Regions from separate parts of the Alteromonas macleodii ATCC 27126 genome, predicted to be linked through region 2. Evidence: predicted binding sites of a transcription regulator. Region 2 holds the regulator's gene; each other region holds the start of a gene.
The links. Region 2 encodes sigma-54, which starts transcription at its own class of promoters, with help from an activator protein. Its sites were predicted from a motif close to GTTGGCACGNNNNTNGNNT; they were not measured.

Region 1 (5,267 bases), 240 kb from region 2:
GAGCAGTGCCATTAGCGCTTCTTGACCTTGCTGATCGTTGCTTTGTTGCTCGCTTAACGTAGTCACAAGCTTTTCTACGCGAAACTGTGTCTGCTCTTTAAGTGCTTCTAGAGAACTGCTTTCCGATACGGCTTCTTCAATGTGAATAATGTCACGTTTAAGTTGCTCATTACCAGCTTGGCGCTGCTCGAACTGGGCTTGGCTGCCTTGGATCGTATTGCTGACGTCGCTACTCACTTCACCTAATGAACGGTGCAGACTCTGAATCACTTTTCCTGTTAAGCTCGCCTCTGACATAGCGTCTTGAACGATCATGCGCAAAATTACAACGCAGCTTTTAAGCAGCTGGTCTTCATCCATGCCTTCATCAAGACGTTGCTTTATATCATTGAGTTGCTGATCGTTAGGTTTTTTTTGCGCATAAGAAGCAATAAGGTGATTAAGCTCAACCAAAATAGAACGGTAGTGAGGGTTATCATCTTTAATCGAACGAGCCGATGTGCTTTCATTGTTGGTGGACTTAGTTTCTGTGGTTTCAGATGGCTCAAGTCCAACCATTTCCTTGTTAAGCGCAATGCGGTGAAGCGCAATGGCTTTTGAGTAAAGTTTATAAATACTGAAGATATCACCTACAGGTTGATTTAGCTTAATCAATTCCTGCGTGGTTAACCCTTTTAATTCAGTATCTTCAAATACAATTTTCTGTAGTTGTTTCATTGCATCTTCTAGCGATGAAACAGTATCAACACTGTATTTTCTAAGCGTTATTTCTTGATGCTGAAGTGATTTGTTGAGTTTCTCTATGCTCACAGCGGCAAGACTAAAATTAGGTGTGCCAGAAAGGTGGCCTCGTAACACCTTAAGTTCAGTATCGATCTTATCCGAGAAGCCCTCATAAAATGCTGAGAGTTTCACAATAAACTGACAAAGAAGCGCGTTATTTTGTTTTAGGGTTTGTAGTTGTTTTGCTTCCATAATCTCGTCTTTGTTCTAATTCGCTATTACTGCCGCGGCTTAGGTAGCGTTGGTAGGTACTTCACCGTTATATTACTGACGTGCTTGACGATGATTAGCATAAGGCGCTTCGTAATTTGAACGGAAAGGGTTGATATCTAAACCCCCTCGTCGTGTGTAACGCGCACAAACGGTTAACTTATCTGGCTGACAATGCTGCATGATGTCGTTGTAAATGCGCTCAACGCATTGCTCATGAAACTCGTTGTGTTGCCTAAAGCTAATTAGATATTTTAAAAGCCCTTCGTGTTCAATAGCTTTTCCTTCATACCTTATTTGAATACTAGCCCAATCTGGCTGACTTGTGATTAAACAATTAGATTTAAGTAAATGAGAAACAAGCGTCTCTTGAATTCCTGTTTCATTTTTCGCAACAGTCAAATATTGAGTATTAGGGGAATATTGATCGATTTCTACATCCAGACTATCTAACAAGGTTCCGTTAAATTCTTGGAATTGTAGCGAAGAAAACTGCTCTGGAAGAATTAGCTTTACCTCGACAGGCTCTCCTGCGCACGCTGACAAATCCGCTTGAAGCACTTGTCGTACGTCCTCTGCTGAAGCGAATTTTGTTTGGTTGAAGCTATTCAAATATAGCTTAAATGATTTTGATTCGATTAGGTTCTTTGAGGTAATAGGAACGTGGCATTCTAAAATTGCCACATTAGGTTTACCCTTTAAATTTAGCCAAGAAAGTTCGTATCCTGTCCAAGTGTCGATACCATCAAAAGGTAAACCTGAGCCAGCCAAGTTTAACGTATCACGACTTAAACTGCGCGGCACGCCTTGCAACAAGCCAGGATTATATTCAAATTCATAGTCAACCTGTTTACCCAAAGAGAGGTCATCAGGTGCAGAGATAGTAATTTTTTGAGGTGAGTTGTCCGTCGACATAAGAACCTTTTATGTATCTACGCGGGATTTAAATTGTTGAACTGCACAGCGGCACACAGTCTTACGGCGCAGTAGAATTAACCCTAGTATTGACTTAACTGTTTAGTTGTATAGTGTACCCCAAAAATACGCAGGTAACGTCATAATGGCTCTAACAATTTCAGCACAATTAGATAAATTTGTATCATCTTATGTCGAACAGGCCGAGGCCGAGGGACTCAAGATAGCATTTGATAGCGAGTGGCCCTCGCCGTGCTATGAGACGACGGCGCAAGACGGTGAGCTTGTAAGATGGTCTCCTACGCTTCAATCGCCTGTGCAGTCTTTCAGTAATGTTGAAGAGGCATTATCGCTAAAGCTAAATCCTGACTACTGCGAGTATTTTACTCGTTACTACAGCGATAATTTAAAGGCTAACTCCCCGCAAGGTCACTGTGAATTGCTTCAAGTTTTCAATACCGAAGATTTTGAAAGATTACAGCAAAACTTGATTGGGCATTTGTTGATGAAGCAAAGACTTAGGCAAGCGCCAACATTGTTTTTTGGTTTAACTGACGAAGATGATTTTATTTTAACCGTTGTCAACGAAAGTGGCGAAGTGGCACTCGAGCAGGTTGGCAGAGAGCCTGCCAAAATTCTTGCGCCATCTCTTGCGGTGTTTATTGAGCAGCTTACACCTGCTATATAACGTTAATGCGTTGACTGACGTCAATCAGACCTAAAATTACCGGCCTGCAAGACTAAAAGCTATTGGGCGTTAATAATTTGATGTAGCGTCCGCTTTAACTCCGCCACTTCTTTTTCTAATGACTCTACCCGTGCATGCAAATTGCCTAATTCATCAGTTGTGGCGACAGGATTATGTTGTGCTACGTTTTCGTCCTTAGATACCTCTAACTTAGGTTTGTGTGCGTTAAATCGCTTAATCGCTTCAATAGCTTCGGTTACCGATACCTTAAAGGGAGCTTTTGCACGTAAAATGCCTACGGACGGTGTTTTTCCTTCTTTATGCATTTGAAGGCACAAAACGTGAAGTTGCTGCAGGTTAGCGTTACTCATAATACGAAAATGGTTGAAAGTCATGAATATTAGCAGTGTAGCCTGTCTACGTAGTCAATTTCACTAATAAGTTACTGATTTCACTATTTTTCAAAGCCTTCGTAGATTGGTGTTATTAAGATTGGTATAAAAATCAATGATTTAATTTTTGGCCTTAATCTTGTTTACCAATCATAACTTACATTATCACGCATAAACGCAGTGGTTCTTACGTTAGCGCATTTATGTCTATTCAGTGTCGGTTCACAAAGTAGGCGTAGTATCGAATAAAAACAACACACATAATTAAGGAATTCACATGAAAACGGTTCTTCTTTCAGTAGCTTTGGCATCTTCAGTTTTGCTTTCAGGTTGTGTCGTATCAGTAGGTGGCGGTTCAGATAGTCACTATGGTGCTGATTGGGAAGACAGAGAGTTTAACAATCGTAAACACATCGCGAATCTTGAAACAGGGACAACTTACGAAAGTGTATTGAGAAAAATGGGCGTTGCGGATTTCAACGAACTGTTCGAAAAGCAAGACGGCACATATCGCGTACTTTACTACCGAACTCAAAAAACGATGGGCGATGGTATCACCACAAAAGACGAGTGTACGCCGTTGGTTTTCAGAAATGGAAATTTAGTTGGCTGGGGTGACAGTGCTTATAGCTTAATGCACTAACAATCGTTAGTTGGTAATTGATTACGAAAGTAGGCATTACTAACTGTTTTTAAATGTTAATAAAAAGTTAACATGCAGGGGTTTTTCGCGTAGGCTAAAGTTTAATCAGTTTAAGTGGGTGGTTGGCGCAATGATAAAAGTTGTGCGGTAGTGTCCACTTCTCCCATTTTATTTAAATGGGTAAAAGCAGCTGTATAACTTTGCGTACAAGGAGCCCCTGATGAATACTGATGCTATTAATAATGCAATAGCCCCCTTGCAAGACACGGTTAAAGCCATCTATCTATCTGTAGATGATCTTAAAGTTGCCGCCTCTATTCTTTACAATGCGTATGTAGATGACCCATTGTTCATTGACATTTTCCAAGCAGAAAAAGAAGGTTATGAAAGCCGTCTACGGTCAGCTATCCGTGAAGAGCTCAATGCATTTTGGGTTGCAGAGCAGCCGATGATTGGCCTGTTCGATGATGAGCGGCTTATTGCCGTTGCATGCTTGACCGCGCCCGATGCAGCATTTGGTTCAGGACGTTACTGGCACTGGAGATTGCGGATGCTTTTAACGGCAGGTTTGTTCGGTACAAAGCAAATGCTAGAGAAAGAAGAAAAAGTGCGAGCATTAGTTCCCGCCGATAACTTCCACATGCTGAGTTTCATCGCAGTGCATCCAGATTATCAACATCATGGGCTTGGGCATATATTACTTGGCGCTATTGATAGCGTGGTAGAGGAAGATGAAAAAAGTGAGGGTGTTTCGGTGTTCGTGACCATAGAAAAACATCGCGCTTTCTTTAACGATGACAATTATCAGGTTGTAGGACAACTAAGCCTTTCTCATGTGAACGGTGAGGTAATGTTCAGGCTAAAATGATGTTTTTTTATTCGATGTGATACTCCTACCAAAACCTCACCAGTTGCAGTTCCAATCTTTACACCAAATTTACTACAGCGTTTGTAAGACATTTCCTACAAACGCTGTGAGTGATCTTACCTAAATGATGAAAGATTAATTTATACTAAAGTATAAAGCTATTGATTATATTGAAGTTTTTAAAAATTAGTCAAAAGTCGTACAAGAATCTTTCTTAAATCTCTGTAATTCAATATGGCGGTAATAATTGGAAGGGATACTATGAACATGTCACAAGGAAACACGACGAGTCACGGATTGAGTCAAGGATCATCAACGGAATAAGTTAGGACAACTTAAGGATGAGACTCCCACAAGGCAGTGGGGAAAGGGAAAGGAAAGCAGATAGGACACTGCATTAACAGGATGTTAGAAACGGATTTTAAAGGATATAAAGGGATTCAGGGACGTAAAATGTGAAAGGACTTCGCATACAGGATGTAGCAGGGAAAAATGGACGAGAGCTAGCAAGGAGCTAGAGGCAAGAAGCCAACGGCAGGATAGCCATTAAGGAATTTCTAGTTTGCATGGACGAGCAAACCAAGGACGAAAGAAGGACATGCTAAAGGATTGGCAAAGCTGTAGCAGGATGTACAGCAAATAATGGAATGAGGGAAGGGAACGTCAGCGGAGTCTGACAAGGACAGCCTCAGGAAGAGGAACACTGTATGAAGGATGTACAGTAAATTAGGATAAAAGGAAAGGGACCTACGCATGGATGTGTAGCTC
Region 2 (5,267 bases):
GCGGGCATCAAAAACGTAATCCGCATCTTTAGGAATACCGTGCTTAAAGCCAAACGACTCAAACACAAGCACAAGGCGTGAGCTTTTCTTACCCAAGATACGCTCTCGAATTAACTCTGCCAGTTGGTGAATGGTAAGCTTATCTGTGTCTAAATATAAATCTGCGCGTTCAGCAATAGGAGCAAGTAGGGCTGACTCGGCTTTAATGGCTTCTGAAAGCGATTTATTAAGCTTGGCGAGAGGGTGAAGACGACGTGTTTCGCTAAAACGCTTAACCAGTACATCATCGCTCGCGTCAATGTAAACAATGGTCATCGACCACGAAGAAGGCAGGTAGTCTAGAATTTCTACCAAATCGTCAGGATTTTTAGGTAAGTTTCTCACATCGATACTTACCGCAACCTGATCGTACTCGTCAACAACTGTATGGGTTAAGGTGGGAAGTAAGTTTACAGGGATATTATCAACACAGTAATAACCTAAATCTTCCAATGCGCGAAGTGCGACAGACTTACCAGACCCCGAACGACCACTGATTATTATCAGCTTCACCTACTTTCTCCCTAATACTCTGGTTTTATCACATACGCGTTGTTGAATTAGGCGCCTACTAAACGGTTAATAGGCGCTTAATGTTTAACTTAATGCAGATAGAATATCGTCGCTTGTCGTTGCGCGACGTATTGCTTTAATCGTTTCTTTGTCGCTTAGTTTACCAGCCACGGTGGCCAGCGTTTGAAGGTGTCCTTCGGTCTGTTCCTCGGGAACGAGTAGCGCAAAAAAGATGTCTACGGGTTTCTCGTCAAGGGCGTCAAAGTCGATTGCTGGCGTGCTGGTTACAACAATGGCAATCACTTTCTCAAGGCCCGGCAGGCGTCCGTGGGGCAGGGCGATACCATTGCCAATGCCTGTACTACCCATACGCTCTCGAGCCATCAAACTGTTGAGTATCGTTGCCTGATCAATGTTCTCGTTTTGCTTGGCAGCGATATCAGCGATGATCTCAAGAATTCGCTTTTTACTATTACACTGAACCGCACACTCGGTGCGGTCCAGACTTACGATGGCTTGTATATCCATGCTTAATTAACTACTAATGTTTTTTCAGTTTTTCCTTATGCTTGATTACCTGCCGGTCGAGTTTATCAACCATGCTGTCAATCGCCGCATACATGTCGGTATTTTCTGAGGATGCGAATACTTCAGCGCCACTTAAATGAACGGTCGCTTCGGCTTTTTGATTTAATTTTTCAACGTTCAGGATGACATGCACATTAGAAATGTGATCAAAGTGACGTTCAAGTTTGCTGAACTTCGTATCGACATAATTACGCAAAGAGTCGGTGATTTCGACATGATGACCAGTAAGGTTGATTTGCATATTTCGTCTTCCTTATATTATTAAGCCCGATTAAATAAGGCTTTTGCGTTGGTTCGACGGCGGGATCGACAACGATTCCCGGTACTTTGCTATTGTTCGCCGGGCAACTTTAATGCCTTGTTCGGCCAACAATGAAGCAATCTTGCTATCACTTAGCGGCTTGCTAGGCTTTTCAGCGGCCACTAATTTCTTGATCAATGCACGAATCGCTGTAGATGAACATTCACCACCAGACTCTGTTGCAACGTGGCTTGAGAAGAAATACTTCAATTCGAAGATTCCACGTGGCGTATGCATGTACTTTTGCGTTGTCACTCGCGAAATAGTGGATTCGTGCATATCTACCATTTCTGCGACATCATTTAGCACCATTGGTTTCATCATTTCCGGGCCGTGCTCAAAAAAGCCCATTTGCTGCTGCACAATGCAGTTTGCAACCTTCATTAAGGTTTCGTTACGAGATTCAAGGCTCTTTATGAACCACTTAGCCTCTTGCATGTGTGAGCGGATGAATTGTGAATCGCTACTATTCTTGGCACGGCGACTCATTGCAGCGTATTGTTGATTTACGCTTAACTTAGGCAGACTGTCGGGGTTCAGCTCAACCACCCAACGGCCATTTTTCTTGGTTACTGAGACATCAGGAATAACGTACTCAGGCTCTTTAGTAACTAAAGCACTACCTGGGCGAGGATTCAAGGTTTGCAGTAAACGCATTGCCTCGCGTAGCTGATCTTCTTTCAATCGGCTTTTACGCATAAGCGTACGATAGTCTTTGCTGCTCAGTAAGTCAGAGTACTCTTCAATCAGTTGCTTTGCTTCAGCAAGCCACGGTGTGTCTTCTGAAAACTGGCGCAATTGCACCATCAAACATTCTTGTGGAGAGCGTGAGCCAGAACCAATAGGGTCGAACATCTGAATGCGCTTAAGCACACATTCTATTTCGTCCATTTCAATCGGCTCTTCCATATCATCATCGTTAACCGCTTCTAAAATATCATCAAGGGTAACGGTTAAATAACCTGACTCGTCAATAGAGTCGATGATTGCTGTAGCGATTGCGCGATCGGTATCCGAGAAGTGGGTAAGGCGCATTTGCCAAAGAAGGTGCTCTTGAATATCTTCAGTAGTCTCACCTTGGAAGATTTGCTCGTCGTCATTGGATGGACCCGGAGCTGGCGAAGATGAAGCAGAGTAGTATTCGTCCCATGTGCTGTCGATTGGCAGCTCATCGGGAAGATCGTTTTTCTCAAGTGCATCGCCGGCTTCTAGTGTGTCACTAGATGCAGAAGCAGTGGCCTCAGAGCCGCTGTCATCGTTGTCGATATTGTTCTTTTCTAGTTGCGGCTCGTCGTTACCTTCTTCAACTTCTAATAGCGGATTAGAATCGAGCGCTTCTTGGATCTCTTGTTGAAGATCAAGTGTAGAAAGCTGCAGCAGTTTAATGGCCTGCTGAAGCTGTGGTGTCATGGTAAGTTGTTGGCTAAATTTTAGCTGTAAAGATGGTTTCATCTACGTCTTATTTAAATGCTCTAAATTGAATATACCAGAGCGAAACTGAAAAATGGCAATTCGGTTACATTAACTATAGCCTGAATTGTTCGCCTAGGTATACATCCCTTACTTTTTGATTACTTAAAACCTGTTCCGCCGTTCCTTGCGCAATAAGCTCGCCATGACTCACAATGTACGCCTTTTCACAAACATCCAATGTCTCTCGTACGTTATGGTCTGTGATAAGGATTCCAATACCCCTATCGCGAAGATGTTGTATTATCTTCTTTATATCATTAACTGATATTGGATCAACACCAGCAAATGGTTCGTCTAACAAAATAAATTGCGGTTTTGCTGCCAGAGCGCGGGCAATCTCAACGCGACGGCGTTCGCCCCCTGACAAACTCATCCCCGTACTATTACGTATATGGTTAATATTAAATTCATCAAGTAGCGCATCAGCTTCTTCTTCTTGCTGTTGTGAATTTAAATCTTTACGGGTTTGCAAAATGGCCATGATATTTTCATGCACTGTGAGCTTTCTGAAAATAGAGGCTTCCTGCGGTAGGTAGCCAATTCCGCGGCGTGCGCGCTCGTGCATGGGCTGATGAGTTAGCTCATTGTCGTCGATTTCAATCTTGCCTTTATCCAGATTCACTAAACCAACAATCATGTAGAATGTGGTGGTCTTACCAGCGCCATTTGGGCCAAGAAGACCAACAATTTGACCCGTTGAGACAGACAGACTTACATCTCGAACAACCTGTCTTGACTTGTAAGCCTTAGCAAGATTTTTAGCGCTCAAAGTTGCCATTGCTATTCATTGCCCTCGTTGTCTTTTTTGTCTTTCTTAGACGAAGTTTTGCGAATGGTCTCAGGTGTGAATACTGTGGTCACTCGACCCTCACCATCCTTACCTGCGCCGCCAGTCGCTAGCAATTGCTCGGTAATCATATCGAACGTGATGTTGTCACCCTGTACTTTACTGGTGTCTTGTTTCAACTCTGCGTTTCCAGCAAGAGAAATCGTTCGGTTCACCACTTCATAGCGTATTTCATTAGCTTTTGCCGAAACTGGCGTGCCGTCTTCCAATTGCTGGGAATAGCTTGCAGGCTTTCCTCTAGCAATAAATATTTCACGACCACCACCGTCAGTGGCAATTACTTCCACTTCGTCAGCTTCAATAACCAAAGAGCCTTGAGTTATGAGTACGTCGTCTTTGTACAACGCGGTTTTATTTTTACCGTCGATAAACTGGGTGTTCGAGCCTATTTTTATGGGCTGCGAAAAATCATCTTCACTGGCGTGTACCGCACCGCTAGCGATGGCAAGCAATAAACTAGTTGCTAGGGGAATAAGTGGTTTGTACATGATCTAAAAGCTCGTATTCTTGTGTGCGTAAATTCGCGTTAAACCCATTACTTAAAATGACATATTGGGTGCCCAGTATTTCAACGGGTTGGTCAGATGTCATTTGCTTGGTTTCTAAATTAATTTGAATGTACTCGGTCGATATACTTCTGACAAAGTCATCGCCAGTTTGGTTCTCAATATTAACTTGGTTTTCCAGCTGGATTAGCTCGTTATTGTATAGTGTACCTTCATCAGCGGTTACCACCCATGGTGATGACGCGTTTTCTGTATAAAGGGTGTATTTAGGTTGCTGAAACAATACAAAGCCAAGCTGGTCGTAATGCTCCATCGACTCTGCAAATACTTTGTGATTTAACTCACCGTCTTGATTGTACAGCGTAGTGGTTAGATTTTTTGCTTTGTAGGCGGGCTTTAGCGCATCGTTTTCACGATTCCCCTGCGTTTCAGGCTGCTCTTCCATCCACGTAGGGATGTACATCAGCATCGCCAGAATAAATAGCGCCGATATACTTAATCCTAAGCGATTAAAGCCAAACAGGCTCATACACTAGCTCCAAAAATCTCATTTGCTACCCCTTTGGCCTGCAAAATGGTATCCGATATTTCTCGGACCGCGCCAAACCCTCCGGGAAGGGTCGTAATCCAGTTTGCTTGTTTTGCTACGTAAGGATGGGCATCGGCAACCGCAATTTTAACCGCAACGTGCTTGTACATACCCGTATCTGGCATGTCATCACCTACCGCAGCCACTTCGTCAGTGTTTAACTCAAGGTGCTTCATCAGGTCGCTAAGCGCGTCTGCTTTATTCTCTTCGCCTTGAATTATATGTGCAACATTCAGTGCCTTCATTCTATTTTCAACAATGGCAGAGCGACGTCCAGTAATAACCGCGACATTCACTCCATTGCTCACTAGCGCTTTTACACCATATCCATCACGGGTATGGAATGCTTTAAGTTCTTCACCGTCGTTACCTAAGTAAATTCGGCCATCTGAGAACACACCATCAACGTCG
Region 3 (5,267 bases), 320 kb from region 2:
ACGCGCCTTACATTCACACGATTACTGTCATTGACCGTTTTCAGTGTGCTTTCTATGAACTGCTTGGCGACACAAACCAATCACAAACAGGTTGAAGAAGGCGCAAAACAATACCTAATAACTCAACTTGCTGATAATACGCAGGATACTAGCATTGATGTGTCTATTGTGAAGATAGACGATAGGATAAATATTCCTGACTGCCCAACTGGGTTCGAATACAATGCGTCGCAAGAAGCGCTGAGCCAATCGTATATATCAGTTAGAGTGAGCTGCAGAAATAATGAATGGTACCTTTTCACCAGCGGGCAAGTAACGCGTACCAAAGAAATTGTTGTCACTCAAGGCGCAATAAGTCCAGGAACCGTACTGACATCATCGAATCTCTCTCTGGCAAAAGTTGATGTAAGACGATTGCGCCATACCGCATTTACTGAGCTAGAAGCACTTATTGGGGCTAGAATAAAACGCCGAGTGACTGACGGACAAGCTATACAGTCAAATATGCTATGCTTTGTGTGCAAAGGCGACAGAATTACCATAACTGCTGAGGTAGCAGGTATGGAAGTGAAAACAGCCGGAATCGCTCAGCAAGACGGTGTTGTTGGTGACAATATTAAGGTAATTAATGCCAGTAGCCAAAAGGCGGTGATAGCAAGAGTCGCAAGCCCTGAAGAAGTCGTGATACACTTATAAACGAGGCAGCGAATATCTACTTTTTTGTTCACAATTTAGCTAAAGAAATTAGCCAAAAGGCCGATATACTTTACAGAGGCGAAAAAGTAGTGAGGACTAATTATGGCAATTAACAATATAAACAATGGGTTACCGAAAACACCCGTTGATAATGGAAAGGTTGCGCAGCAAAACCAAACGCAGCAATCTCCACAGCAGGCATCAACACAGGCTGCGCAAACCGCATCAGTTCCGCGTCAGGATTCTGTATCGTTGACGCAATCTGCTCAGCAGCTCAACCAGGTTCAGAAGAAAGGTTCGGAAGCGCCTGTGAACCAAGATAAAGTCGATCGCCTTAAGCGAGCGATTCAAAGTGGCGAGTATAAAGTTAATCCTGAAGTGCTTGCCAACAAGATTGCAAAACTAGAAGGTGAGATTTTTGGCGCTAAATAGTGAGCGACAAAACTCGTAACTAACCAGAAGAGAGCTAACGTGACTGAACAAGCAAGCCAATTGACACAAGCACTAATAAAGCAAGTGGAGCAACTGTCTTCACTTGCCGTATTGCTTGAAAAAGAATTGCAACTTATCAGTTCGCGAGACGCAGAATCTTTAATGAACTTATTAGACGAAAAGACAGCACTGTTAACGTCTATTCAGGCTCTCGATGGAAGCATTGAGCGCACAATTAGCAATCAAGGCTCAATGTCAGAAGAAGATGAAGCATTAATGGCTAATGCAAAGAAACTTCTGGACGATTGCAAATACCGCACGCAGGTCAATCAAAAAGCCGTAGAGCAAGGACAGCTACGCCTCACACACTTACGTAACTTGATGATGGAAGTTCGTGCCAAAGAATCGCTCACCTATGACAAAAAAGGAAAGCCGAAAGGCGGGATTTTAGGGTCGGGAGTGAGCGCCTAATTTTTTTTGCGATTTCAGTAAACCCCACTCAGCGAGCTTTAACCATTAAGCCTTAACCGGTAAAAGTAAATTATATCTCTGTGAATTTGCGCATGTTTTAAGACTTCACGATACAGCCACTTGCGCAAACACCCCTTTCGCTAACGTTTAATAATACTTAACATCCTTTACTCGGCGCGGTTTTGCGGTCGACAGATATATATCGTAAACCTGCTGCATATCTAAAGCGAGTTCGGTGACGTATGTATCTTCACCTACCGGATAGGCTTTTACGACTTCAGCGCCTCTAATGACCCCCTCTACAGATGCTCGCAATGTTTCGCTATCTATAACCAAGTGAGACAGAGACTGATTGCCTTCAATTTTTTGACCATAGACTTGTTCAGTGAGCTCTCGGTATGCATCTAATTTTGACGCTTTCATCGCCATTATAAGCTTCATGCTGTCGCTTTCGCCATGCTGAGAAGAAATCGGCGCGTAGCCTACCGCCTTGAGCACGGGATAGCTTTCTGGTTCTATTGTTTCCCACTCAACGTGTTTATCAATAATGCCGCATCCACCAGTGCTTATTGCTAAACCAAGAAAGCAAGACAGCAGCAGCGATTTTGATTTATGTATTTTTTTCAAGCACATAGTTTCATTTCCAAATTACATTATTAATAAAATCAAATGTGTAGTTACGCTGCTCTCGTCGGTGGCAGCCTTGTAACTACGAGATACTGCCATACTCGCGGTAGCAGATTTTGACGTATTTAAACTGACGCTTTTTACAAACCTTTTGCAAGATACGCGTTGCAAGATATGTGCAAGATATGCGCCCGATCGATTTAATGGCGATGAAACCACATCAACTGGCACTCTTTTCGCATACTTTGCTTTATAAAGCGGGCGCTTTGCATAGCGCAGTTAGACAAAAACCTCCAGAGGTGTGCGGTGCGACATATTAGCAAAACAACGCTGGTAACTATTTTAAATGCTGTCGTGGCGGTAATTTGCCTGTTTGCATTTTTGGTTGGGCAAGCAAATGCCGTGTGGTACGAGGCTACAGGACAGGCTGTGGTGCGAAATGGCGATAAGGAAACTGCCAGACATGCGGCTACCCAAGAGGCACTTAAGCAAGCCATGCTTTTTGCAGGCGCATCAGTTCATAGTGTCGCCAAGCTTACAAATGGTCTTCTTAAAAATGAAGAGATGACCATTCGCTCTACCGGCGAAGTTGAACAACTGGAACTAGTTGATGAAGTTTATAGCGGCGATGTGATTACGGTAAGTATTCGCGCTGACATTTTTCCAAGAGGAAAAGTGTGTGCCGCACAAAATGACCAAAAACATTTCGCTACCACACATTTCAGGGTACGTAACAGAGCGCAACTAACACAGGGTAATATTCCCAATTTCGATGCTTCATTCACCCAGCAGTTAGCGCAGGCCATGCGAAATAAAACTGAAAACCTAGATATTATCTATATCGCGCCACATACTGCAAAATTTGACAGTCGATATACTGACCAAAATGTACGCACGCTTTCAGCGCAAAGTAATACTCAATTTGTGCTGGTGGGCATGATAGATGATTTAAGCGTGACACGGGAAAAGGCTTCGGTTTTTACACCGTGGCGTGAGGGTACTTCTCGACGCTCCTTTGCTATGACCGTTCAGGTCTATGACGGCATTAATGGAGGCCTGTTGTTGACTAAGTCTTATCAGAATCAAGGAGAATGGACATTCGACAGATTCGAAGATGTAGATGAATTTTCGACGAAGTTTTGGCAGTCGCTTTATGGGCAAACTGTCAACGCGACAATAGCAGAAGCGATTGAAGATATAAAAGAAGCCACTGCATGCCAGCCAATGACAGGTAGAGTGATTAATGTTGCCGGCGATAAAATTTCTGTATCTTTAGGCAGAGACAATGGCATTTCTGAAAAAGATGAACTATACCTTTATCAAGCTAAAGAGATTGTCGATAACCGTGGCCGTAAATACTTACAGTACTCACTATATCCTGGCAAATTTGTAGTGAGTAGTGCCTACGGTAATTCGTCTCTAGTAGTAAACGAAGGTGCAGGAATTATCGCAAACATTCAAGAACACGATTTTGTAGTAAAAAAATAGTCTTTCTCGATTTCCACTTTAGCATTCGAAATCATGGTTGGTTTATCAGCACAGCCATGTTATACCTATAACTACGTATAGCAAATTATACTTAAACTTTAGGTGAAGAAGGTTACTCTCGCCTATACTTTAGTATAACTAAAATAATGAAGTTATGACCCTTTCTCTATTTGCGTCGCACTGCTTAGCATTAGTGGCCCTGCTACTGGCTGGACAGCAAATGAAGGATCAGTATGTAATCGAGTTTCCAAAGCTTGAACAGGAAGTAAAAAATAAATTTGGAGCTGATAAAGCATCACACGTTGCAGCGCTAGAAGCTGCCCTACACGCTCTTGAAAGTAAGGGTGTCAAAGATCAATTGCTTGGTGTAAACGCTTTCTTTGATGAGCATATTCAGTATGCTACTGACGATATTGTGTTTAAAGAAAAAGACTACTGGGCAACCCCTTCTGAACTTTTTGGCCATTCTCGCGGAGATTGTGAGGATTATGCCATTGCAAAATACGTAGCTCTGCTACACTTAGGTATCGATAGTTCTAAACTTCGCCTAATTTATGTAAAAGCGAAGATTGGTAGAAGTCGAGTAACACAAGCACATATGGTTTTAGGGTACTATGACTCCCCTTCATCGGATCCCCTTGTGCTAGACAGCTTAGTGTCTAATGTATTACCCGGCTCACAGCGCACAGACCTTATACCTGTTTTTAGTTTTAACGACTCAGGTATATGGCAACCGGGCAAAACGTCACAGGTTTCTTCGTCTACCAGTAGACTATCTAGGTGGCGTGACGTTATTGAGCGCATGAAGCAAGAGGGGATTAGCAGAAGGTCCTAGGAGTCTATGTCAATAACAAGAGAATTGTGGCTCGCCATTGTAGTCGTTGTCCTTGTTGCAATTGCAGGTAGCGTGACAATTCATGGAATTACTACGAAGCAATACGTAGAAGAACAGCTTTACTCAAAAAACTTAGATAACGCCAGTATGATGGCGTTAACGCTAAGTGGATTAGAAAAAGACCCCGTATCTTTAGACCTTTTCATCATGTCCCAATTCGATATAGGACACTACGCAACAATTGTACTTCAAAAAGCGGACGGCGAAATTGTGTCTGCCCATACCCACGAAGTGCAATTAGATGAAGACACGCCCAGATGGTTTGCAGACAATTTCTCACCGAATGTCAATCCAGGTATTGCTCAGGTTAGCGAGGGGTGGGGTCAGTACGGTACGATATATGTTGAAACCGACACCAGCTTCGCCGTCGCATCTATGTGGCGCGCTACTCAACGGCTCATTTTTGGCTTGTCCCTTGTAGGTATCTTCTCAGGAATAATAGGCGCGTGGGCTCTTCGCTTTATTATTCGACCTCTGGATGGCGTTGTTAATCAAGCCGAGTCTTTTGGTGAAATGAAATTTGTTCAACTGCCCGAACCTCGTACGTTAGAACTCAAACGTGTGGTTCGCGCGATGAACTTCTTAGCGAGAACGTCCAAGAAGATCATGGAGGAGGAGAATACCCGCCTTGATCTCATGCGCTATAAAACCCAATTCG
Region 4 (5,267 bases), 410 kb from region 2:
CTGGAGGTGTCATGCCTGAGCCCATTCCGCGGTAGTTACTTTGAATTAAGGACACCATATTGCCCTCTTTATCAGCAACGGTCAGATAAATGGTATCCCCTTCATAAATACCCGCATCAACGCGATTCGCTGCGCGTTCATTATCTATGAGCTTCTGGCGCTTAGCGGCATACTCTTTCGAAATTAACCAGTCGACAGGAATATCATTGAAGTCTGGATCTGCATAGAACTTAGCGCGATCTTCGAAGGCGAGCTTCTTGGCTTCAACAAAGGTATGGATGTAGTCTGCTGAGTTAAACCCCATTCCTTCGATATCATAGTGCTCAAGCACATTGAGAATCTGTAGTGCCGCTATGCCTTGTCCGTTGGGCGGAAGTTCCCACACATCATACCCGCGATAGTTAGCAGAGACGGGCTCTACCCACTCCGAGGTATGTGACGACAAATCCTGGTATGACAAAAAGCCGCCTTGAGACTTCATGTAAGCATCGATAGTGCGTGCGATATCGCCCTTATAAAAAGCATCTCGCCCGCCTGTTGCAATCTTTTCATAGGTCACGGCTAAGCCAGGGTTTTTAAAAACATCGCCTTTTTGCGGTACTTTCCCGTCGATAAGAAAAGTCTCTGCGAAGCCGTCATAATGACCTATTCGCTCTTGATTCATCTGCCAGTAATAGGCAATGACTTCTGAAACAGGAAACCCCTCACGGGCATATTTGATAGATGGGGTAAGCAGCGCAGACATGGGCAGCTTGCCAAATTTTTCGTGTAGTGCAAACCAGCCATCTACAGCGCCAGGGACAGAAACGGGTAGCGGACCAAATTTTGGAATTTGATGCAAGCCACGCTCGGCAAACACCGCTTTGGTTAACTGTCTGGGTGAACGGCCAGAAGCGTTTAAGCCGACTAGCTTTTCTTCTTTTGCATCCCACACAATGGCAAATAGGTCGCCGCCAATACCGCTGCCTGTAGGCTCAACTAAACCTAACATGGCATTGGCTGCAATAGCTGCATCAACTGCACTGCCGCCTTGTTTTAAAATATCCAATGCCACTTGCGTAGCTAATGGTTGGCTTGTTGCTGCCATGCCGTTCTTTGCAATAACTTCTGAGCGACTTGCAAAGGGTTGGCCCGTTATTCTGTCATAGCCCAAACAGCTGATACTAAAGAAAGCCAGTATCAAAGGTAGAAGTCGCACACTTGCAGTCATAACCGTCCTTTTACTAAAACGTTGCCGATAATAAATCTAGCGTTAGTTTATCGATTCATAGTGTAGCGTTATTGTCACATTACGCCTAGGCTCTTTTCCTAAGCTCAATAATGGTCTTAAAACACATTGCATGAAACGAAAAAAGCCCCGCATTAGCGGGGCTTAAACGAAGTAATAAGGCATTATTGTTATTGTTGTTTCGTTGCCTAATCGAGACTCTCTTACGAACGGCTGCTTGTGAAGTCTGGGTATGCTTCCAGGCCACATTCGCTCATGTCTACGCCGTCGAATTCTTCTTCTTCGCTCACACGTACACCCATAACCGCTTTAATCACTAGCCATACCACTAGGCTCACTACGAATACCCATACAAAGATAGTCGCTGCACCAATTAGCTGACCAGAGATGCTTGAACCATCGTTAGTGAAAGGTACAAGGATAAGACCTAGAAGACCTACCACGCCGTGAACTGAAATTGCGCCCACTGGATCGTCAATCTTAAGCTTGTCTAGTGCAACAATGCTAAGCACTACTAAAATACCACCAAGGCCGCCGAACAAAGTAGCTTGTAATGGTGTAGGTGTTGAAGGCTCTGCTGTAATAGCCACAAGACCGGCTAGTGCACCGTTAAGTACCATAGTTAGGTCAGCTTTACCGAATAGAATGCGTGCTACGATAAGTGCAGCAATTGCACCACCAGCAGCTGCAGCATTTGTGTTCATAAATACAATCGCTACTGAGTTTGCACTTTCAACAGTTGCAGTAGCCAGTACTGAACCGCCGTTGAAGCCAAACCAACCCATCCACAGGATAAATGTACCTAAAGTTGCAAGCGGTAAGTTTGCACCTGGAATCGCGTTTACTTTACCGTCAGCGGTGTATTTACCCTTACGAGCACCAAGCACAAGAACACCAGCAAGAGCAGCAGCTGCACCAGCCATGTGAACAATACCTGAACCTGCAAAGTCAGAGAAACCAAGGTCGCCAAGCGTATACATACCGAATACTGCTTCGCCGCCCCATGTCCAAGCACCTTCCATTGGGTAGATGAAGCCCGTCATAACAACTGCGAACGCTAGGAATGCCCAAAGCTTCATACGCTCAGCTACCGCACCAGATACGATAGACATTGCTGTTGCAACAAATACTACTTGGAAGAAGAAGTCAGCAGAAGGTGCATATGTTGCTGGCTCTTCAGCGACACCTGTTGCGCCATCAGCCATGATACCGCTTAGGAATGGACCCCAGTCGCCGCCACCGTACATAATGCCGTAACCGCAAATCATGTACATAGTGCAAGCGATAGCGAATAGCGCCACGTTTTTAGTTAGAATTTCTGTGGTGTTTTTCGCTCGAACAAGACCTGCTTCAAGCATCGCAAAACCTGCAGCCATCCACATAACCAGTGCACCGCAGATTAGAAAATAAAAGGTATCTAGCGCATACCCAAGTTCAAAAGTGATTTCCATTATGGTTTTCTCCGCAAATATATCGTTGTGGCTTACAGCGCGTCGCTATCCGACTCACCAGTTCGAATACGAACGGCGTGTTCAAGGTCGTAAACAAACACCTTGCCGTCTCCAATTTTGCCTGTTTTGGCAGCGCCAACGATGGCTTCTACCAGGCGCTCTACTTGATCATCCTGAACAGCAATTTCCAGTTTGACTTTAGGTAGAAAATCCACCTGATATTCCGCTCCGCGGTAAAGTTCAGTGTGTCCTTTTTGACGTCCAAAGCCCTTCACTTCGGTCACGGTCAAACCGTCGATACCGATTTCTGAAATGGCTTCACGAACATCATCTAGCTTGAACGGCTTGATGATCGCTGTGACTAGTTTCATGAGTTGCTCCCAGTTTGTTTTGGTTATTCTGTGATTTATGGTCGTGTTTCCAACTATGGGAAGATAAACCAAGAGCCATGCCACAAATGATTAGCCAAATAAATCAAATACATACAAGCAAACGCTTCATGAACGCACAAAAATAATGCACACTAATGGTGCACTGTTAAAAATTTGCCCAATTTTGAAGCGGTATGAGGTTGCGGTAAGGTGAGAGGACTAAAAAGTGCGATGAAATTAGGATGGAACTATTCGATAGGGCCCATGGTCTGTAGTTTACTATGACGACTATCACCCCATCTTTCTTTGCGCCTGAGCGCAGCATTGAACACCATTCCGTTGCAAAGAAAACGGCGTGGCGCCCACTATTAATTTCGGGCTGTGCACATGTATTTGGGGTCATCGTAGTGGTCATACTTTCTCAAATGGGCATCAACAACCAAAAAGCACGAGTAAATGTTTTGGAGCGAACGCCGGAGATAAGCGCCAGACTGTACTATCCCCCCGTTCCACGCCCTTCTGCCCAAGCTAAACCACAAGAAACTAAACCAATCGATGTTTCCCCTAAAAGGCAAGAAATTGAGTTGAAGCCTGACGCAACCAAAGCGACTGAAGCACTTGATAGTAAGAATGAAATTGTAGAAAGCCCTGCGCCCAAGCAGCAGAAAAATGCTGAGCCCGATACACAGCAGGTACCCATTGAAAGTAAGCCGACTAATACACTGCCGTCGCCCACTTTATCAAAAGACGCAAATCGGCGCGCAGGCTCGTTGAATCTATCGGTAAAAGATGGCGCAGCCCTCTACTTTGAAAAGTATCACAGTGACAAAGTCGCTGAAGACGCAGAACAGGCAGCAAAAGCATTTCAAGAGCGTAAAAATAGTCCTGTGCTTAGCGGGCCAAGCACACAGCAAATACAAGCTAATGAAAATCGACGCCCTTCAAAACGCGTAAACTGTAGCAGTACGACCAATAAAACTTTGGCGATATTGAGTGGAATTGCTGGTGGAACCTTAGAATGCACCAAAATGGACGACCACAAACGTTTTATAGAAGCCAGAGTCAATAAACTTCCTAAAGACGAAGAGATTAACTAGCCCTCTCTATCAACGATTTACCGTCATGTGAGGTAAGCCCTTATCACAGTCACTTTCTTTTGAAAAACTTAGGGGGTCGCCCGAAATACGCTTTGAACCGGCGACTGAATGCTGCAACATCTTCATACCCTGTTAGCTGAGCTATACCCAACATTGGTGTATCGGTATTTCTAAGTAGTGCTTTGGCCTTTTCCATCCTCACTTTTACAAGGTAATCTCGTAAACTATGCCCGGTGGCTTCTTTAAAGCGTGTTTTGAATTGCGTTGTTCCCATGCAGGCTATCCGTGCTAACTCCACCTGTGTAAAGCCTCGGGCAAGGTCGCGATGAATATGGCTTAATACAGGAGTCATTCGCTTATCCATGCTGCATCCTTCCAAGGATGTTTCTAGCAAGGTTAAAAATAGCGCCAGTATTTCTTCATGGCCTTGGTCAGCAAACTGGCTAATTTGAATCTCTACAAACGATAAAAACGCCTGTAATGCGGACGTTACCTGAAATATCGGGTGCAACCTGTCATTTAAATTAACTGGCACATACTCCAAGTCCGCCACAATAAATTTTGACAGTTCGTTAGCGCTAAAATAATGGACCTCATTCGGCGCTATGCATACGCCTTCGCCTACGCCTACCCGCCCGCTAAAATTATCGATTTCTATCAAGATATGTCCGTTGATGGGCAGCACTAACTGAAAGTAGTTGTGTTTATGGCGGCACGTTTGCTTCGTATATGAGCGTACGGATAGCGATGGAATTGGGCTGTCAGTCATTTTATTGCTCCCAACAGTCCATAATAGGTAGTACTGATCTTTTGCCTAACTCACCGTTTATTTGCATCTATTTCCTTGCCGTTAACTCAGTACTCTCTGCCGTTAGATTAAGCACTTTTATTCATTTTGTCACAAATACGTGCAATATTTGATACGCCTAGGAAGGCGTCGAACACTACGTTTAAGGAATAAATATACATTTAAAATAAAGACAATAACGGAAAATAAATGAATATAAACTTACGTCAAATAGTCGGCTTGGCAAGTGCGTTGTTACCCGCTATCGCCATGGGTCAGGTCTCCAATGGAGACTTTGAAACATGGACGTCTGGCGCACCTAATTCATGGTCA

Region 1: the regulator sigma-54 is predicted to act here: its motif matches at 3,115-3,133, upstream of MASE_RS04345 (DUF3192 domain-containing protein).
Region 3: the regulator sigma-54 is predicted to act here: its motif matches at 2,450-2,468, upstream of MASE_RS04570 (flagellar assembly protein T N-terminal domain-containing protein).
Region 4: the regulator sigma-54 is predicted to act here: its motif matches at 3,117-3,135, upstream of glnK (P-II family nitrogen regulator).

What each region holds. Positions count from the first base shown of each region.
Region 1 covers NC_018632.1:1,010,841-1,016,107, forward strand. The annotation lists gene MASE_RS04325 (diguanylate cyclase) at 1-975, opposite strand, end outside; gene queF (NADPH-dependent 7-cyano-7-deazaguanine reductase QueF) at 1,048-1,908, opposite strand; gene syd (SecY-interacting protein) at 2,054-2,596, shown strand; gene MASE_RS04340 (hypothetical protein) at 2,656-2,922, opposite strand; gene MASE_RS04345 (DUF3192 domain-containing protein) at 3,266-3,631, shown strand; gene MASE_RS04350 (GNAT family N-acetyltransferase) at 3,852-4,499, shown strand.
Region 2 covers NC_018632.1:767,018-772,284, forward strand. The annotation lists gene rapZ (RNase adapter RapZ) at 1-552, opposite strand, end outside; gene ptsN (PTS IIA-like nitrogen regulatory protein PtsN) at 637-1,080, opposite strand; gene hpf (ribosome hibernation promoting factor) at 1,094-1,381, opposite strand; gene MASE_RS03335 (RNA polymerase factor sigma-54) at 1,412-2,893, opposite strand; gene lptB (LPS export ABC transporter ATP-binding protein) at 2,967-3,692, opposite strand; gene lptA (lipopolysaccharide transport periplasmic protein LptA) at 3,695-4,249, opposite strand; gene lptC (LPS export ABC transporter periplasmic protein LptC) at 4,218-4,796, opposite strand; gene kdsC (3-deoxy-manno-octulosonate-8-phosphatase KdsC) at 4,793-5,267, opposite strand, start outside.
Region 3 covers NC_018632.1:1,083,054-1,088,320, reverse strand. The annotation lists gene flgA (flagellar basal body P-ring formation chaperone FlgA) at 1-696, shown strand, start outside; gene flgM (flagellar biosynthesis anti-sigma factor FlgM) at 799-1,128, shown strand; gene flgN (flagellar export chaperone FlgN) at 1,168-1,599, shown strand; gene MASE_RS04575 (LPP20 family lipoprotein) at 1,747-2,232, opposite strand; gene MASE_RS04570 (flagellar assembly protein T N-terminal domain-containing protein) at 2,533-3,714, shown strand; gene MASE_RS04565 (transglutaminase-like cysteine peptidase) at 3,935-4,549, shown strand; gene MASE_RS04560 (bifunctional diguanylate cyclase/phosphodiesterase) at 4,556-5,267, shown strand, end outside.
Region 4 covers NC_018632.1:358,529-363,795, reverse strand. The annotation lists gene ggt (gamma-glutamyltransferase) at 1-1,210, opposite strand, end outside; gene MASE_RS01565 (ammonium transporter) at 1,432-2,679, opposite strand; gene glnK (P-II family nitrogen regulator) at 2,712-3,050, opposite strand; gene MASE_RS01555 (hypothetical protein) at 3,332-4,147, shown strand; gene MASE_RS01550 (AraC family transcriptional regulator) at 4,197-4,916, opposite strand; gene MASE_RS01545 (endonuclease) at 5,145-5,267, shown strand, end outside.